Linked DNA regions of Pigmentiphaga sp. H8. The protein of the gene in region 2 interacts with the protein of the main gene of each other region in a pairwise test. Links are inferred from orthologs where the notes say so. Each region holds a gene or a part of one and is shown on either strand. Other genes may lie near its edges.

Region 1 (6,745 bases), 930 kb from region 2 along the record:
CGCACCTCCCAGCACCTGGCGCTGACGCCGGCGCTGCAGCAGTCGATCAAGCTGCTGCAGTTGTCGACGCTCGAACTCGAACACGAGATCGAGCAGATCCTGCAGGAGAACCCGCTGCTTGAACGCGAGGACGACCCTGTGGCGGCCACGCTGCGGGTCGACGCCGACGGCAGCATGCACACGACCACGCCCGCCTCGCCGGAAGCCGACGCCGAACCGGGCGGCGAGGCCGTGGAGGCGCCGTCGCCGGCCGACGCCGGCGACGCGCCGGACCTGCCCGACATGCCGGAGCTGCACCGCCCCGGCGGCGAGCACGACGACGACACCGCGCCGCAATTGGCGGCGCCCGATGCCTCGCTGCGCGAGCACCTGCTGGGCCAGCTCGCGCTGACGCAGGCCACGCCGCGCGATGCGGCGCTGGTGACGGCGCTGGTCGACGAACTGGACGACAACGGCTACCTGGACGTGTCGCTGGAAGAACTGGCCGCGCTGTTCCCGCCCGAGCTGGAAATCGACGCCGACGAACTGCGTTCGGCGCTGGGGCTGCTCCAGTCCTTCGATCCGGCCGGCGTGGGCGCCCGCAACATCTCCGAATGCCTGTGCCTGCAATTGCGCGTGCCGGACCTCGATTGCCTGCCCGAGGCCCGCGATGCCGACGTGCTGGCCCTGGCCCGCCAGATCGCCGCCCAGCACCTGCCGCTGCTGGGCGCGCGGGACTACGCCAAGCTGCGCAAGGCGCTGGGCTGCAACGACGACCAGCTGCGCGCGGCCCAGAGCCTGATCCGCCGGCTCGACCCGCGACCCGGTTCGCGCTATTCGTCGCCCGCCGCGGACTACGTCGTGCCCGACGTGATCGTGCGCAAGGCCGGCAACCAGTGGCGCGCCATGCTCAACGGCGAAGCCATGCCGCGGCTGCGCATCAACCAGATGTACGCGCAGATCCTGAAGTCCGAGCGCAGCTCGGCCCATCCCGGGCTGTCCTCGCAGCTGCAGGAGGCGCGCTGGCTGATACGCAATGTCCAGCAACGCTTCGACACCATTCTGCGCGTGGCCCAGGCCATCGTCGACCGGCAGCAGGGTTTCCTCAACCATGGCGAAGTCGCCATGCGGCCTCTTGTATTACGCGAAATAGCAGATACACTAGGCTTGCATGAGTCGACGATCTCACGCGTCACTACGCAGAAATACATGCTCACCCCGCTGGGGACTTTCGAGTTGAAGTATTTCTTCGGCAGCCACGTCGCCACGGAGACCGGAGGAGCGGCATCGTCCACGGCGATCCGTGCGCTGATCAAGCAACTCATTGGTGCGGAGGATCCTACCCAGCCACTATCCGACAGCCAACTTGCGCAGACGCTGGGGGAGCAGGGTATCGTCGTGGCCCGCCGCACGGTGGCCAAATACCGCGAAGCGCTCAAGATTCCGCCGGTTTCCCTGCGTAAGAGCATCTAGTACGGATCGCGCCCGCGCGGCATCGCATGCCGCGCATCCATCACCTGATCGCGATGCTAGGGTTAGACCGTACTTGAAAGCCCCGGATAAAGGCTCATCTTTATAGCAACCGCTGAAAACGCATGTGCCAGCCACTTCGATTGCGTGGCGACATCCGGAACGTTCGGAGCGACGCAAGCAAAGTGGCACGCTCGTGCCACAAGCGCCCATGCCCTGCGGACATGGGCGCGGGCTCCGGGGAAGTCTCCCGGTACATTGCTTCAAGGAGGGCTTTACATGAATCTGAGCATCAGCGGACATCACCTCATCGTGACCCCTGCCATACGTGAGTACGTCCTGAACAAGCTCACGCGGGTGCTGAGGCATTTCGATCACGTCATCGATATCCAGGTGCTGCTTTCCGTGGAAAAACTGCGCCACAGCGCGGAAATCACCATGCATCTCCGAGGCAAGGACGTCCATTGCGAGGCCCAAGAAGAAAATCTATACGCGGCCATCGACGCCCTTGTCGATAAAGTCGACCGACAGGTCATCAAGTACAAGGACAAGGTCCAGCGACCTCGGGTCGAGGAAGCAATGAAGAGAATTCCCCCCCCTACGCCCTGACGGGCGCCCCCCGGGGGGCGGCACTGGCGGACCGGCGGAGCCGGATCCGCGGTGCCCCTGGATAAAACATCGGCTGGCGGGGGAAGGAGGCTTTTCCCGCCGTTGTTTCGTTTAAAGGATGAGTTCGCGTCCAGTTACCCGTGATCAGAATCGAGAAATGCCGCGCTGCGCCATGGTTTTCGAGGGACTGGGTAGGGCCCCGGGTGGGCGCTTCCTTCGTGGGACGAGGGCGTGTGATGCCAGGTCGGGATACGGACGGGTTGTTTGCGGGGCACAAAAGTGCCGCTTTTCGTGACAGAACCGGGACGCTGGCTATAATCGACGTCCATCTCCAAAAGATGTCGCCCGGTCCATCTATTGTGCGAATTTGTATCGCCCGACCGGCGCATACGTTATGAATCTGATCTCGCGGATACTCCCCCCTTCGAACGTGCTGCTTGATCTGGAAGTCACCAGCAAGAAGCGCGTTTTCGAACAAGTCGGCCTATTGTTCGAGAACAATCACGGCATCGCCCGCTCGGTGGTGTTCGACAGCCTGTTCGCGCGCGAACGGCTCGGCTCGACCGGCCTGGGTCAAGGCGTAGCCGTGCCGCACGGCCGCATCAAGGGGCTGACCGATGCGGTGGCCGCCTTCGTGCGCCTGGCTCAGCCCATCAATTTCGACGCCCCCGATGGCAAGCCCGTGCAAATGCTGGTATTCCTGCTCGTACCCGAGCAGGCCACGCAGGTGCACCTGGAAATCCTGTCCGAGCTGGCGCAGATGCTGTCCAACCGCGCGCTGCGCGAGGCCCTGGCCACCGAACCCTCGGCCAGCGCGATCCACTCGCTGCTGACCCACTGGGAACCGGCCCAGTCCGACGCCGCGGTCTGACCCGGCCGGCCCCGGTCGGCCGCCTTTTCCGTGTGCCCCATGCTTACTATCGAAAAACTGGTCGACGAAAACACCGACAAGATTTCCTTGAGCTGGCTGGCGGGGCGCTCGAACGCGAATCGCTCGCCGCTGCCCGACACCTGCCTGGCCGCTGCCGACCTGGTCGGCCACCTGAACCTCATCCACCCGTCCCGCATCCAGGTCTTCGGCCACGAGGAACTGGCGTTCTACGCCCGGCTGGAAGCCCGCCGGCGCGCCCACCACCTGGATGAACTGCTGGCCAGCGGCGTGCCGGCCATCATCATGGCCGACGGCCTGGCCGCCCCGGCCGACCTGCTGGAACACTGCGAACAGCGCAACGTGCCGCTGCTGGCCTCGCCCCGCTCGGCGGCGCAGGTCATCGACCTGCTGCGCATCTACCTGGCCAAGAAGCTCGCCCCCGTCACCACCGTGCACGGCGTGTTCATGGACGTGCTCGGCATGGGCGTGCTGATCTCCGGCGAATCGGGCCTGGGCAAGAGCGAGCTGGCGCTGGAACTGATTTCGCGCGGCCACGGCCTGGTCGCCGACGACGCCGTGGAGTTCTCGCGCATCGCTCCCAACCTGATCGAGGGCCGGTGCCCGCCGCTGCTGCAGAACATGCTGGAAGTGCGCGGCCTCGGGCTGCTGGACATCCGCGCGATCTTCGGCGAGACCTCGGTGCGCCGGAAGATGAAGCTCAAGATCATCGTCCACCTGGTCCGCACCACCTCGCCCGAAGCCAATTTCGAGCGCCTTCCCCTCCAGGCCATGACCCAGGACGTGCTGGCCCTGCCCATACGCAAGGTCGTCCTGCCCGTGGCCGCCGGCCGCAACCTGGCCGTGCTGGTCGAGGCGGCGGTCCGCAACGCCATCCTGCAACTGCGCGGCATCGACACCATGACCGAGTTCATGGAACGGCAGATGGACGCCATCCAGAACGGCGAGCCGTAGAGGTCCCCCCCCTACGCCCTTCGGGCGCCCCCCAGGGGGCGAAACCGGCGGACCGGCAAAGCCGGATCCGCGGTTTCCTGGCAACCAATAGGCTGGCGTGGGTAGGGGGAAAGGGGGACAGGTTTGGGAGTGTGCGTTATTGTTCAGGCTTCGAACGAACCTCTTTTACGAGGCAAAGCCTGCTGTGTTACGTGTCGTTTTCATCACCGGTATCTCGGGCTCGGGCAAGTCCGTGGCTCTTCGTACCCTGGAGGATTTCGGCTACAACTGCGTCGATAATCTTCCTGTCCGTTTTCTTCACGATTTCATCGCGGCCGCGCACGATGAAGGGCTGCAGCGTGTCGGGGTATCCATCGATGCGCGCTCCAGCGGGGCGATCGCCAGCCTGCCGGGCACCATCAATGCGCTGCGCGCGCTGGGCACCGAGATCCGCGTGGTATTCCTGGACGCCGATACCGGTACGCTGGTGCAGCGTTATTCGGAGTCGCGCCGCCGCCATCCGCTAACCGACAAGCTTTTCCACGAAGGCGTCGCGCCCTCGGTCGAGGCCTGCATCGCGCATGAGCGCGAGCTGCTGGGACCGCTGCGCGAGCTGGGGCACGTCATCGACACCACGGGGCTGACGCCCTCGCAACTGCGGTCCTGGGTGCGCAACGTGGTGCAGGCCGATACCGTGCCGCTGGTCCTGACCTTCGAATCGTTCGCGTTCAAGGAAAGCGTGCCGCTGGACGCGGACCTGATGTTCGACGTGCGCTGCCTGCCCAACCCCCACTACGACCCGGTCCTGCGGCCGTTGACGGGGCGGGACGCCCCGGTGGCGAACTTCCTGGCGGCCATCCCCAGCGTGGGGCGCATGATCGACGACATCGCCGCCTTCATCCGCACCTGGCTGCCCGAGTACATGCAGGACACGCGCAGCTACCTGACGGTGGCCATAGGCTGTACGGGCGGCACGCACCGGTCGGTCTACGTGGTGGAACAGCTGGCCGCCATGTTCGCGGGCCAGGGACAGGTGCTGGTGCGCCACCGTGCACAAAAGCAGTTCGACCTTTATGATCCGGGCGGCGGCCCCGCCGAGGCGCCGCCGCTTGCCAGACCCCAGCATCCAGGACCCTAGACGATGAAGCAGACCGACCGGCCTCCCCTGCCTGGCGCGCGCCCCACGACCAGCCGCCCATTGCGCGGGGGGACCAAAGGTCCCCTGCTCTGGGCGGCGGTCTGCGCCACGGTGCTCCTGGCCGCCTGCGGCACCACGCCCAAGGGGCCGTCTGGTTCGCGCGGCGGCGGCTACTACAAGGACGACGGCCCGCCGTCCAATCCGCCCGCCAACCTGGACCTGGTGCCCGACCCGCTGCCGGCCGTGGAACCGCTGGCCAGCGGCGCGAACAAGCCCTACGTGATCTTCGGCAAGCGCTACGTTCCCGACACCTCCATGCAGCCCTACAAGGTGCGCGGCGTCGCGTCGTGGTACGGCCGCAAGTTCCATGGCGCGCGCACGTCGAACGGCGAGATCTACGACATGTACGCGATGACCGCGGCCCATACCACGCTGCCCATCCCCAGCTACGCCCGCGTCACGCGGGTCGGGACGGGCAAGTCGGTGATCGTGCGCGTGAACGACCGCGGCCCGTTCCACAGCGACCGCATCATCGATCTTTCCTACACCGCCGCCTACAAGCTGGGCCTGCTCTCGCAGGGCAGCGGCGAAGTCGAGGTCGAATGGCTGGGCCCGCAGGAAATCGCCAGGATCCGCAACGAGCGCGGCAGCGCTCCCATGCTGGCCGCGGCGCCCGCGCCGGTGGCCGAGGCCGAGGTGGTCGCCATCCCGGTGGCCACGCAGCCACCGGCCAGCCAGGTACGGGAACTGCCGCCGCTGGCGTCCCCCTTGCCGGCAGCAAGCCCCGCGCCCATGGCAGGCGGCGTGCAGGTCCCGCTGGCGGCCACCACGCCGGTGGTGTCGTCACCGCAATCGGGCATCTTCCTGCAAGTGGGCGCCTTCAGCGGCCAGCGCAACGCCGAGGACCTGGCATCCCGGATCCGGACCCAGTTGGGGGACCAGACCGAACCGCTGCGCATCGTGAACACCGATAGCCTGCACCGCGTGCACCTGGGCCCCTACCCCTCGCGCGAAAGCGCGCTGGCGGCCGCGCAGCGCGTGCAGGCCAGGCTGGACATCGCCCCGGTCATCGTCGTGCGCTGACCGGGCGCCACCGCTATTCCAGCTCGCCGCCCTTGGTCTCGGGCAGGAAGAAATACACGATGACCGCGGCCAGCGCGAAGAACCCGGCGGTGGCTCCCAGCGCGCTCGCGACGCCGTGGGTAGCCGAGAAAAAGCCCACCGCGGCCGGCGCCAGCGCGCTGGTGGCCCGGCCGGTGTTGTAGATGAAGCCCTGCGCGGTCGCGCGGATGCTGGTCGGGAACAGCTCGGCGAAGGTAGGCGCGAAACCGCTGTAGAACCCCGTGCCCACGAAGGCGCGCGGTCGCGCGGATGCTGGTCGGGAACAGCTCGGCGAAGGTAGGCGCGAAACCGCTGTAGAACCCCGTGCCCACGAAGGCGACCAGCGGTCCGAACGCCAGCAGCACCAGGCTGGACTCGATCTGCACGTACAGCGGCACGCACACGGCCGAGAGCAGGAAGAACAGGATGAAGGCCATGCGGCGGCCGATCCGGTCGGCGATGTAGCCGAAGCAGATGAAGCCCAGTGCCGCGCCCACCTGCATGATGACGATCCAGGTCGTGGACTTGGTCAGGTCCAGGCCGGCGCCGCCCGCGCTGACGGGCGTGGCCAGATAGGTCGGAATCCACGTGAACAGGCCCCAGTAGCCGCACATGGCCGCGGCGGT
Region 2 (7,323 bases):
GCCAGGCGCCCGAGGCGGCCGCCGGCGCGGTCTTCGTTCCCTTCTCGGCTCATACCCGCATGAGCGGCGTGGACCTGGCGGACCGCCGCGTACGCAAGGGCGCGGTCGACGCGATACAGGCCTGGCTGGCCGGACAGGGCGCCGCGCTGCCCGAGGCCGTCGCGCGCGCGGCCGACGATGCGGGCCGGCGCGGCAGCACGCCGCTGGTGGTGTGCGACGGCCGGGCGGCGCTGGGCGTGGTCGAACTCAAGGACATCGTCAAGCCCGGCATGCGGGAACGGTTCGGAGAACTGCGCCGCATGGGCATCAAGACCGTGATGATCACCGGCGACAACAAGCTCACGGCGGCGGCCATCGCCGCCGAGGCCGGCGTGGACGACTTCCTGGCCCAGGCCACGCCCGAAGCCAAGCTGGCGCTGATCCGCCGCTACCAGGCCGACGGCCGGCTGGTGGCCATGACCGGGGACGGCACCAACGACGCCCCCGCGCTGGCGCAGGCCGACGTCGCGGTGGCGATGAATTCCGGCACCCAGGCCGCCAAGGAAGCCGGCAACATGGTCGACCTGGACTCGGATCCGACCAAGCTGATCGAAGTGGTCGAGACCGGCAAGCAGATGCTGATGACGCGCGGCGCGCTGACCACCTTCAGCATCGCCAACGACGTGGCCAAGTATTTCGCGATCATTCCCGCTGCCTTCGCCGGCGTCTACCCGCAACTGGCCGCGCTGAACGTCATGCGCCTGGCCTCGCCGTCGTCGGCCATCCTGTCGGCCGTGATCTTCAACGCGCTGATCATCATCGTGCTGATCCCGCTGGCCTTGAAGGGCGTGCGCTACCGGCCGCTGGGCGCGGCCGCGCTGCTGCGCCGCAATCTGCTGGTGTATGGACTGGGCGGCCTGCTGGTGCCCTTCGCCGGCATCAAGCTGATCGACATGATCCTGGCCGCGGCCGGACTCGCCTGACCCTCCCGATTCCCGGAGACTTTCATGACCCCTGCTTCCTCTCCCGCCCGGCAACGCGTGCTGCGCCCCGCCCTGGCCGTGTTCGCGGCGCTCTCCGTCGTTACCGGCCTGCTCTATCCGCTGGCCACCACCGCCCTGGCCCGGCTGGCTTTCGCGCACCAGGCGGACGGATCGCTCGTCCAGTCGGAGGGAACGACGGTCGGCTCGGCGCTGATCGGCCAGTCGTTCACCGCGCCCCGCTATTTCTGGGGCCGTCCCTCGGCCACCGCCGACCGCCCGTACAACGCGCAAGCTTCCGGCGGTTCCAACCTCGGGCCGAGCAATCCCGACCTGGCGCGCCTGGCCGGCGAGCGCGCCCTGGCGCTGCGGCGGGCCGACCCGGGCAACGCGGCGCCGATCCCGGTGGACCTGGTTGCCGCTTCGGGCAGCGGCCTGGATCCCCACATCAGCGTGGCGGGCGCCCGCTACCAGGCGCCGAGGGTGGCACGCGAGCGCGGGCTGTCCTCGGACGAGGTGGAAAAACTGATCGCCGCGCATACGCAGCGGCCGTTCATCGGCATACTGGGCGAACCCGTGGTAAACGTACTCCAGCTCAACCTTGCGCTGGACCGGCAGCCCCGCTCCTGATCCGCCGTCCGCGCCCAGACCCCACACATGGCATCCGCCGCCCCCGGCCGTCCCGACCCCGATACCCTGCTCAGGAACCTCGATGCCGCCGGGCGGCCGGCCGCGCGCGGCCGGCTGCGCATCTATTTCGGCGCCTCGGCCGGCGTCGGCAAGACCTACGCCATGCTGGAGGCCGCGCGCCACCGGATGGAGCAAGGCGCGGACGTGGTGGCCGGCGTCGTCGAGACGCATGGGCGCAAGGAAACGATGGCCCTGCTGGCCGGCATCCCTGCCCTGCCCCTGGCCGAGATCCGCTACCGCGAACGGGTGTTGAAGGAATTCGACCTGGACGGCGCGCTGGCGCGGCGGCCCGCCCTGGTGCTGGTGGACGAACTGGCTCACTCGAACGTCCCTGGGTCTCGCCACGACAAGCGATGGCAGGACGTGCACGAACTGCTCGCGGCCGGCATCGACGTCTGGACCACGCTGAACGTGCAGCACCTGGACAGCTTGAACGAAGCGGTGGGAGGCATCACCGGCGTGCGGATACGGGAGACCGTGCCCGACGCCGTGTTCGACGGCGCCGCCGAAATCATCCTGGTCGACACCTCGGCCGACGAGCTGCTGCGCCGCCTGCGCCAGGGCAAGGTATACCTGCCCGAGCAGGCCCGGCACGCCGCCGGCCATTTCTTCCGCAAGGGCAACCTGATCGCGCTGCGCGAACTGGCCCTGCGGCGCACCGCGGAACACGTGGACGACGACGTCCAGGCCTACCGGCTGGACCGGGCCATCACGGATATCTGGCGCACCCGGGAAGCCGTCCTTGCCTGTATCGCCGCCGACGATGCCGGCCACGTGGTGCGCAACGCGCATCGCCTCGCCCAGCAACTCGATTGCGAACTGCACGTGGTCACCATCGAGAGCCTGCGCGTCCAGCCCCAGCCGGCTTCGCGGCACGACACCCTGCGGCGCGTGCTGGCGCACGCCGAGTCGCTGGGCGCCCGCACCGAGGTCCTGGGCGGCACCGATCTGGTCGAGGCCGTGGTGCGCTACGCGCGGCGCCACAACATCACCAAGGTGGTGCTGGGCCGCACCGCGCCGGGCGGCCTGCGGCGCCTGCGCCTGTCGCTGTCGGGCCTGCTGTCGCGGCTGCTGGCGCCGGGCTGGATCTGGCACCGCCACAGCTTCGCCGACCTGTTGGCGGCCGCCTGCCCGGAAATCGACGTGATCCGCATCGCCGCGCCACCCCTGCCCGCGCCGGCGCGCGCGGCGGCAACGGCGCGGGCCGGCGAGCGACAGCCGCGCGGCGCCTCCCACCTGCCGGCCTATCTCTGGGCGCTGGTGTATTGCGGCGCCGCGGCCGCGCTGTCCTCGCTGGCCTTCCCGGTGCTGCACCAGACCAACATCGTCATGCTGTTCCTGCTGGCGGTGATCGGGGTGGCGCTGCGCCATGGCCGCGGGCCGGCCGCCCTTGCTTCGCTGGTCAGCGTCGGCCTGTTCGATTTCCTGTTCGTCCAGCCCCTGTGGTCCTTCGCGATCTCCGACATCCAGTATGCGCTGACCTTCCTCGTCCTGCTGGCGGCGGGGCTCGTGGTCGGGCAGTTGACCGCGGGGCTGCGCCTGCAGGCCGAAACCTCGGTCCGCCGCGAGGCCGAGGCGCACGGGCTGTACGAATTCGCGCGCGAGCTGTCGTCGGCGCTGCAGCCGGAACAGATCGTCGAAGCCACGTCCTCGTATGTCCACGCGGCCTTCGACACCCACTGCGTGCTGTACGTCCTGGACACCGCCGACCGGCTGCTGTCCGCGACCCCGGCCGATGCCTCCGCGGGGCTGGAGCCGGCTCTGGCGCAATGGGCCTACGACCACGGGCAGCCCGCCGGCGCCGGCACGGCCACGCTGTCCACCAGCGCCTTCTACTACCTGCCCCTGCAGGCCTCGATGCGCACGCGCGGCGTGCTGGCGATCGCCTGTGGCGGCCGCCCCGACCTGGACGACGCCGAAAGCCGCCGGCAGATGGCGGCCTACGGCACGCTGGTGGCCATCGCGCTCGAACGCCTGCACTATGTGGAAGTCGCCCAGCATGCGCTCTTGAACGTCGAGTCCGAGAAACTGCGCAACTCGCTGTTGTCCGCCGTCTCGCACGACCTGCGCACGCCGCTGACCAGCCTGGTCGGCACATCGGAGACCTTGCAGCGGCAGCATCCCGAACTGCCGCGCGGGGTGCGCGACGCGCTGCACGGGCTGACGGTGCAGGCCCGCCGCATGCACGCCATGGTGGACAACATCCTCGACATGGCCCGGCTGCAGAGCGGCGATGCGCCGCTGCACCGCGAATGGCAGTCCATCGAGGAACTGGTCGGATCGGCGCTGGCCTACATGCGCGATGCCCTGGGCCAACGACGCGTCGCCGTGGGCCGCCTGTCCGACCTGCCATTGGTGGAATGCGACGGCGTCCTGATCGAACGCGTGCTGTGCAACCTGCTCGAGAACGCCATCAAGTACACCCCCGAGTCCAGCACCCTGCGCATCGACGCCGAAATCCGCGGCGACCGGCTTGCCACGCTGGTGACCGACGATGGCCCCGGCGTACCGCCAGACATCGCGGACCGCATCTTCGACAAGTTCGCCCGCGGCGAACGCGAATCGTCCACGCCAGGCGTAGGCCTGGGCCTGGCCGTCTGCCAGGCCATCATCCGCGCCCACGGCGGCGACATCGGGCTCGAAGCCGCGCCGGGCGGACGCGGCGCGCGTTTCGCGTTCACTCTGCCCCTGGGCACGCCGCCGGACATCCATCCCGAACCGGACACGCCATGTTCGACTACCGACCCAACATCCTGATCATCGAAGACGACGCGGCCATCCGCCGCTTCGTTCGCAGCGCGCTGGAGGGCGAAGGCGCCGCGATCTTCGAGGCCGAGACCGTGCAGCGCGGACTGATCGAGGCCGGAACCCGGCACCCCGACCTGGTCATCCTGGACCTGGGCCTGCCCGATGCCGACGGCATGACGCTGATCCCCGAGCTGCGCGGCTGGACCGAAGTGCCGGTACTGGTGCTGTCGGCCCGCGACGCCGAAAGCGACAAGATCGGCGCGCTGGACGCCGGTGCCGACGACTATCTGAGCAAGCCCTTCGGCGTGGGCGAACTCCTGGCGCGGGTGCGGGTCCTGCTGCGCCGGCACGCGCGCGGGGGAGCCGGCCAGCCGGCGGAAATCCATTTCGGCGAAGTCACCCTGGATTTCGCCCGGCGCACCGTGACCCGCGGCGGCGAGGCCGTGCACCTGACCAACCGCGAATACCGCCTGCTCGCCACTTTGGCGGCGCACCGCGGCAAGGTCCTGACGCACCGAGAACTCCTGCGCGAGGTGTGGGGTCCGGCCTACGTCGGCAACAACCATTATCTGCGCATCTACATGGGCCATCTCAGGCAGAAACTCGAGGCCGACCCGGCTCAGCCGGCCTACCTGCTGACGGAGGTCGGCGTCGGCTACCGTTTCGCCGGCTGAACACCCTGGCGGCATCGCGCGCGCAAACGTGAACGATTCTTTACAAGCAGTTTCATTCCTGGGCGTCCCTTCCTAAGATACGGCTACCTGTCCCGGCAAGGCTTCATAGACCGGGTCGTTCAGGAGTGCCAAATTGGACTCGTCCCTGCCACTTACCGCCAGCCAGGCCCTGGCGCTCGGCAATCCCGCGATGTGCCTGCTGTTCGCGCTGGGCTTCGCCTGCCTGTGGGCCCACGAGCGTCCGCGCGCCTATCTGCTGCTGTACGCCGCCGCCTTCGCCGTCTACGCCGCCGGTACCCTGTTGCGCATCTTCGATCACGCCGATATGACGGGCGACGACCTGGCCGCCGCCGTGCTCTACGTGGGCAGCGCGCTGCTGCTTGCCCGCGGCCTGCTCGCGCGCTGCGGCATCGACGCCGACGGATCGCCGCTGGGCGCGCTGGGCATCGCCATCCTGGTCCTGCTGCTGCACTTCCACATCATGCAGAACGACGTCCCCGCGTTCGCCTATACGCTGGGCGTCGGCCTGGGCGCGCTGCTGCTCCTGGCCTGGATGCGGCTGGGCACGCTGCGCCGCGGGGGCATAGCCGACCAGGTCCTGTACTGGATGCTTCCGCTCGTTTGCGCCTGCCTGTTCCTGGGCATTTCCTGGGTCGCGGGCTCGACCCCGCCCCAGTCAGGCGAGTTCGTGCAGCCCAACGCCTGGCTGCTGGCTCTTCCGCCCGCCGCCCTCGTCCTGGTGCTGGGCGGGTCGCTGTTCGCCAGCGCCCTGTCCGACATCATCGCGCCGCTCAAGCACGAACGCGTTACCGACCCGCTCACGCAACTGAAGAACCGCCGCAATTTCGAAGACCTGAGCCTTGGCCGCCCGCAGCGTCACCCGGAGTATCCGTTCAGCCTGGTGCTGCTGGACCTGGACACCTTCAAGGCCATCAACGACACCTATGGCCACGCCGCGGGCGACGCGACGCTGGCCGAGATGGGAAGGATCATCCGCGACTGCACCCGCACCGGCGACATGGCCTGGCGGCTGGGCGGCGACGAGTTCGCGATCCTGATGCCGGGCACCCCGGCGGCCGGGGCGGTCCAGGTGGCCGAGCGCATACGCGCGCAACTGGCGCTGACGCGCCTGGAAAACCCGCGCGGCGATTTTTCCGTGACGGCCAGCTTCGGCATCGCGCAGTCCCGGGTGGACGAACCGCTGTACGAACTTTTCGCCCGCGCCGACATCCTGCTGTACGCCGCCAAGCGGCAGGGACGCGACCGGATCTCCTGTGCATCCGGACAGGAACGGGGGGGCGCCCGCGACGCCGCGGCGCCGCGCGAGGGCGAAGAAATGCTGTCGCTCTAGCCGGCGACCACCCGCCTTCGAAACATCCGATTGTTGGTGAAACTGGAAAAGTCATTTCCAAATCTTCGGTATTTAAAAGGATTCTTGCGCGCCCATCTTCAAAGCACGGCGGTTGACACGACGTCCAGCCGCCCGACACCCCACACTTTGGAGATATGCCATGAAAGCCATTGCCTACACCACCCTGATCGCCGCGACTCTGTTCGGCGCCGCCGCCCATGCCGACCAAGGCAACAACTACGGCAACGATTTTCCGCCCCCCGACATCTCGACCACGTCCCAGTTGACCCGCGCCCAGGTCCTTGAAGAACTGGCGCAGGCCAAGGCCAACGGCGGCATCGTCTACGGCCAGGAAGGCTTCCCCGACCAGACCGTCCAGCAAGCCAGCAAGCCGGTTGACCGCGCGCAGGTCCGGCAGGAGCGCAACGAATACAACGCGGCCAATCGCGTCGGCGGCCCGGGCGAATACCCCGCCAACCTGTAAGCAGACAGCCGCTGTTTCGCAAGGCGTGCCGGGGCAAACCCCCGGCACGCCTTCATTCGGCCCAGAGACTGGCCGGCGCGCCCAGCAGGCGCGACAACGCCCTGCCCTTTTCCCGTAGCGCCCGGACCTGCGTACTGTCCTTGCTCGTGTCCAGCAGCGACATGGGCGACGTGATCGTCAGGCCATAGGCCACCTCGCCGTGCACGTTCCACACGGGCACGCTGACCGCCAGATAGGTCGGCAAGGCACGCAGTTCCACCACCGAATACCCCCGCTCCAGTACCGGGGCACGCATGGCCGCGAGCCTGGCCTCGGCCTCCTGCGGCGTGGGCGCCAGCCCATTCGCCTCCAACTCCCTCTTGAGCACGGGCAGCACCGCCTGGTCGGCAAGATGCGCCGCGAACACATGGCCGGCGG

Evidence for each region.
Region 1: the proteins of EGT29_RS08240 (region 2) and ptsN interact in binary tests that used the Escherichia coli proteins (3 or more experiments, as listed by UniProt). The link is inferred for Pigmentiphaga sp. H8 from one-to-one orthologs.

What each region holds. Positions count from the first base shown.
Region 1 is NZ_CP033966.1:808,338-815,082, reverse strand. The notes cover bases 1,400-4,190. They hold ptsN (PTS IIA-like nitrogen regulatory protein PtsN), read left to right. Parts: upstream 1,400-2,452; coding sequence 2,453-2,929; downstream 2,930-4,190. Other genes in these bases: rapZ (RNase adapter RapZ), read left to right, coding at 4,086-4,190; hprK (HPr(Ser) kinase/phosphatase), read left to right, coding at 2,969-3,901; hpf (ribosome hibernation-promoting factor, HPF/YfiA family), read left to right, coding at 1,729-2,058; EGT29_RS03985 (RNA polymerase factor sigma-54), read left to right, coding at 1,400-1,452. In the rest of the region: more of EGT29_RS03985, read left to right, coding at 1-1,399; more of rapZ, read left to right, coding at 4,191-5,018; EGT29_RS03960 (septal ring lytic transglycosylase RlpA family protein), read left to right, coding at 5,022-6,101; EGT29_RS28915 (MFS transporter), read right to left, coding at 6,115-6,369. UniProt on the Escherichia coli protein: Seems to have a role in regulating nitrogen assimilation.
Region 2 is NZ_CP033966.1:1,740,556-1,747,878, reverse strand. The notes cover bases 1,238-4,606. They hold EGT29_RS08240 (sensor histidine kinase KdpD), read left to right. Parts: upstream 1,238-1,616; coding sequence 1,617-4,406; downstream 4,407-4,606. Other genes in these bases: kdpE (two-component system response regulator KdpE), read left to right, coding at 4,379-4,606; kdpC (potassium-transporting ATPase subunit KdpC), read left to right, coding at 1,238-1,589. In the rest of the region: potassium-transporting ATPase subunit KdpB, read left to right, coding at 1-962; more of kdpC, read left to right, coding at 987-1,237; more of kdpE, read left to right, coding at 4,607-5,071; EGT29_RS08230 (GGDEF domain-containing protein), read left to right, coding at 5,205-6,422; EGT29_RS08225 (DUF4148 domain-containing protein), read left to right, coding at 6,583-6,906; EGT29_RS08220 (IclR family transcriptional regulator), read right to left, coding at 6,959-7,323. UniProt on the Escherichia coli protein: Member of the two-component regulatory system KdpD/KdpE involved in the regulation of the kdp operon. KdpD may function as a membrane-associated protein kinase that phosphorylates KdpE in response to environmental signals.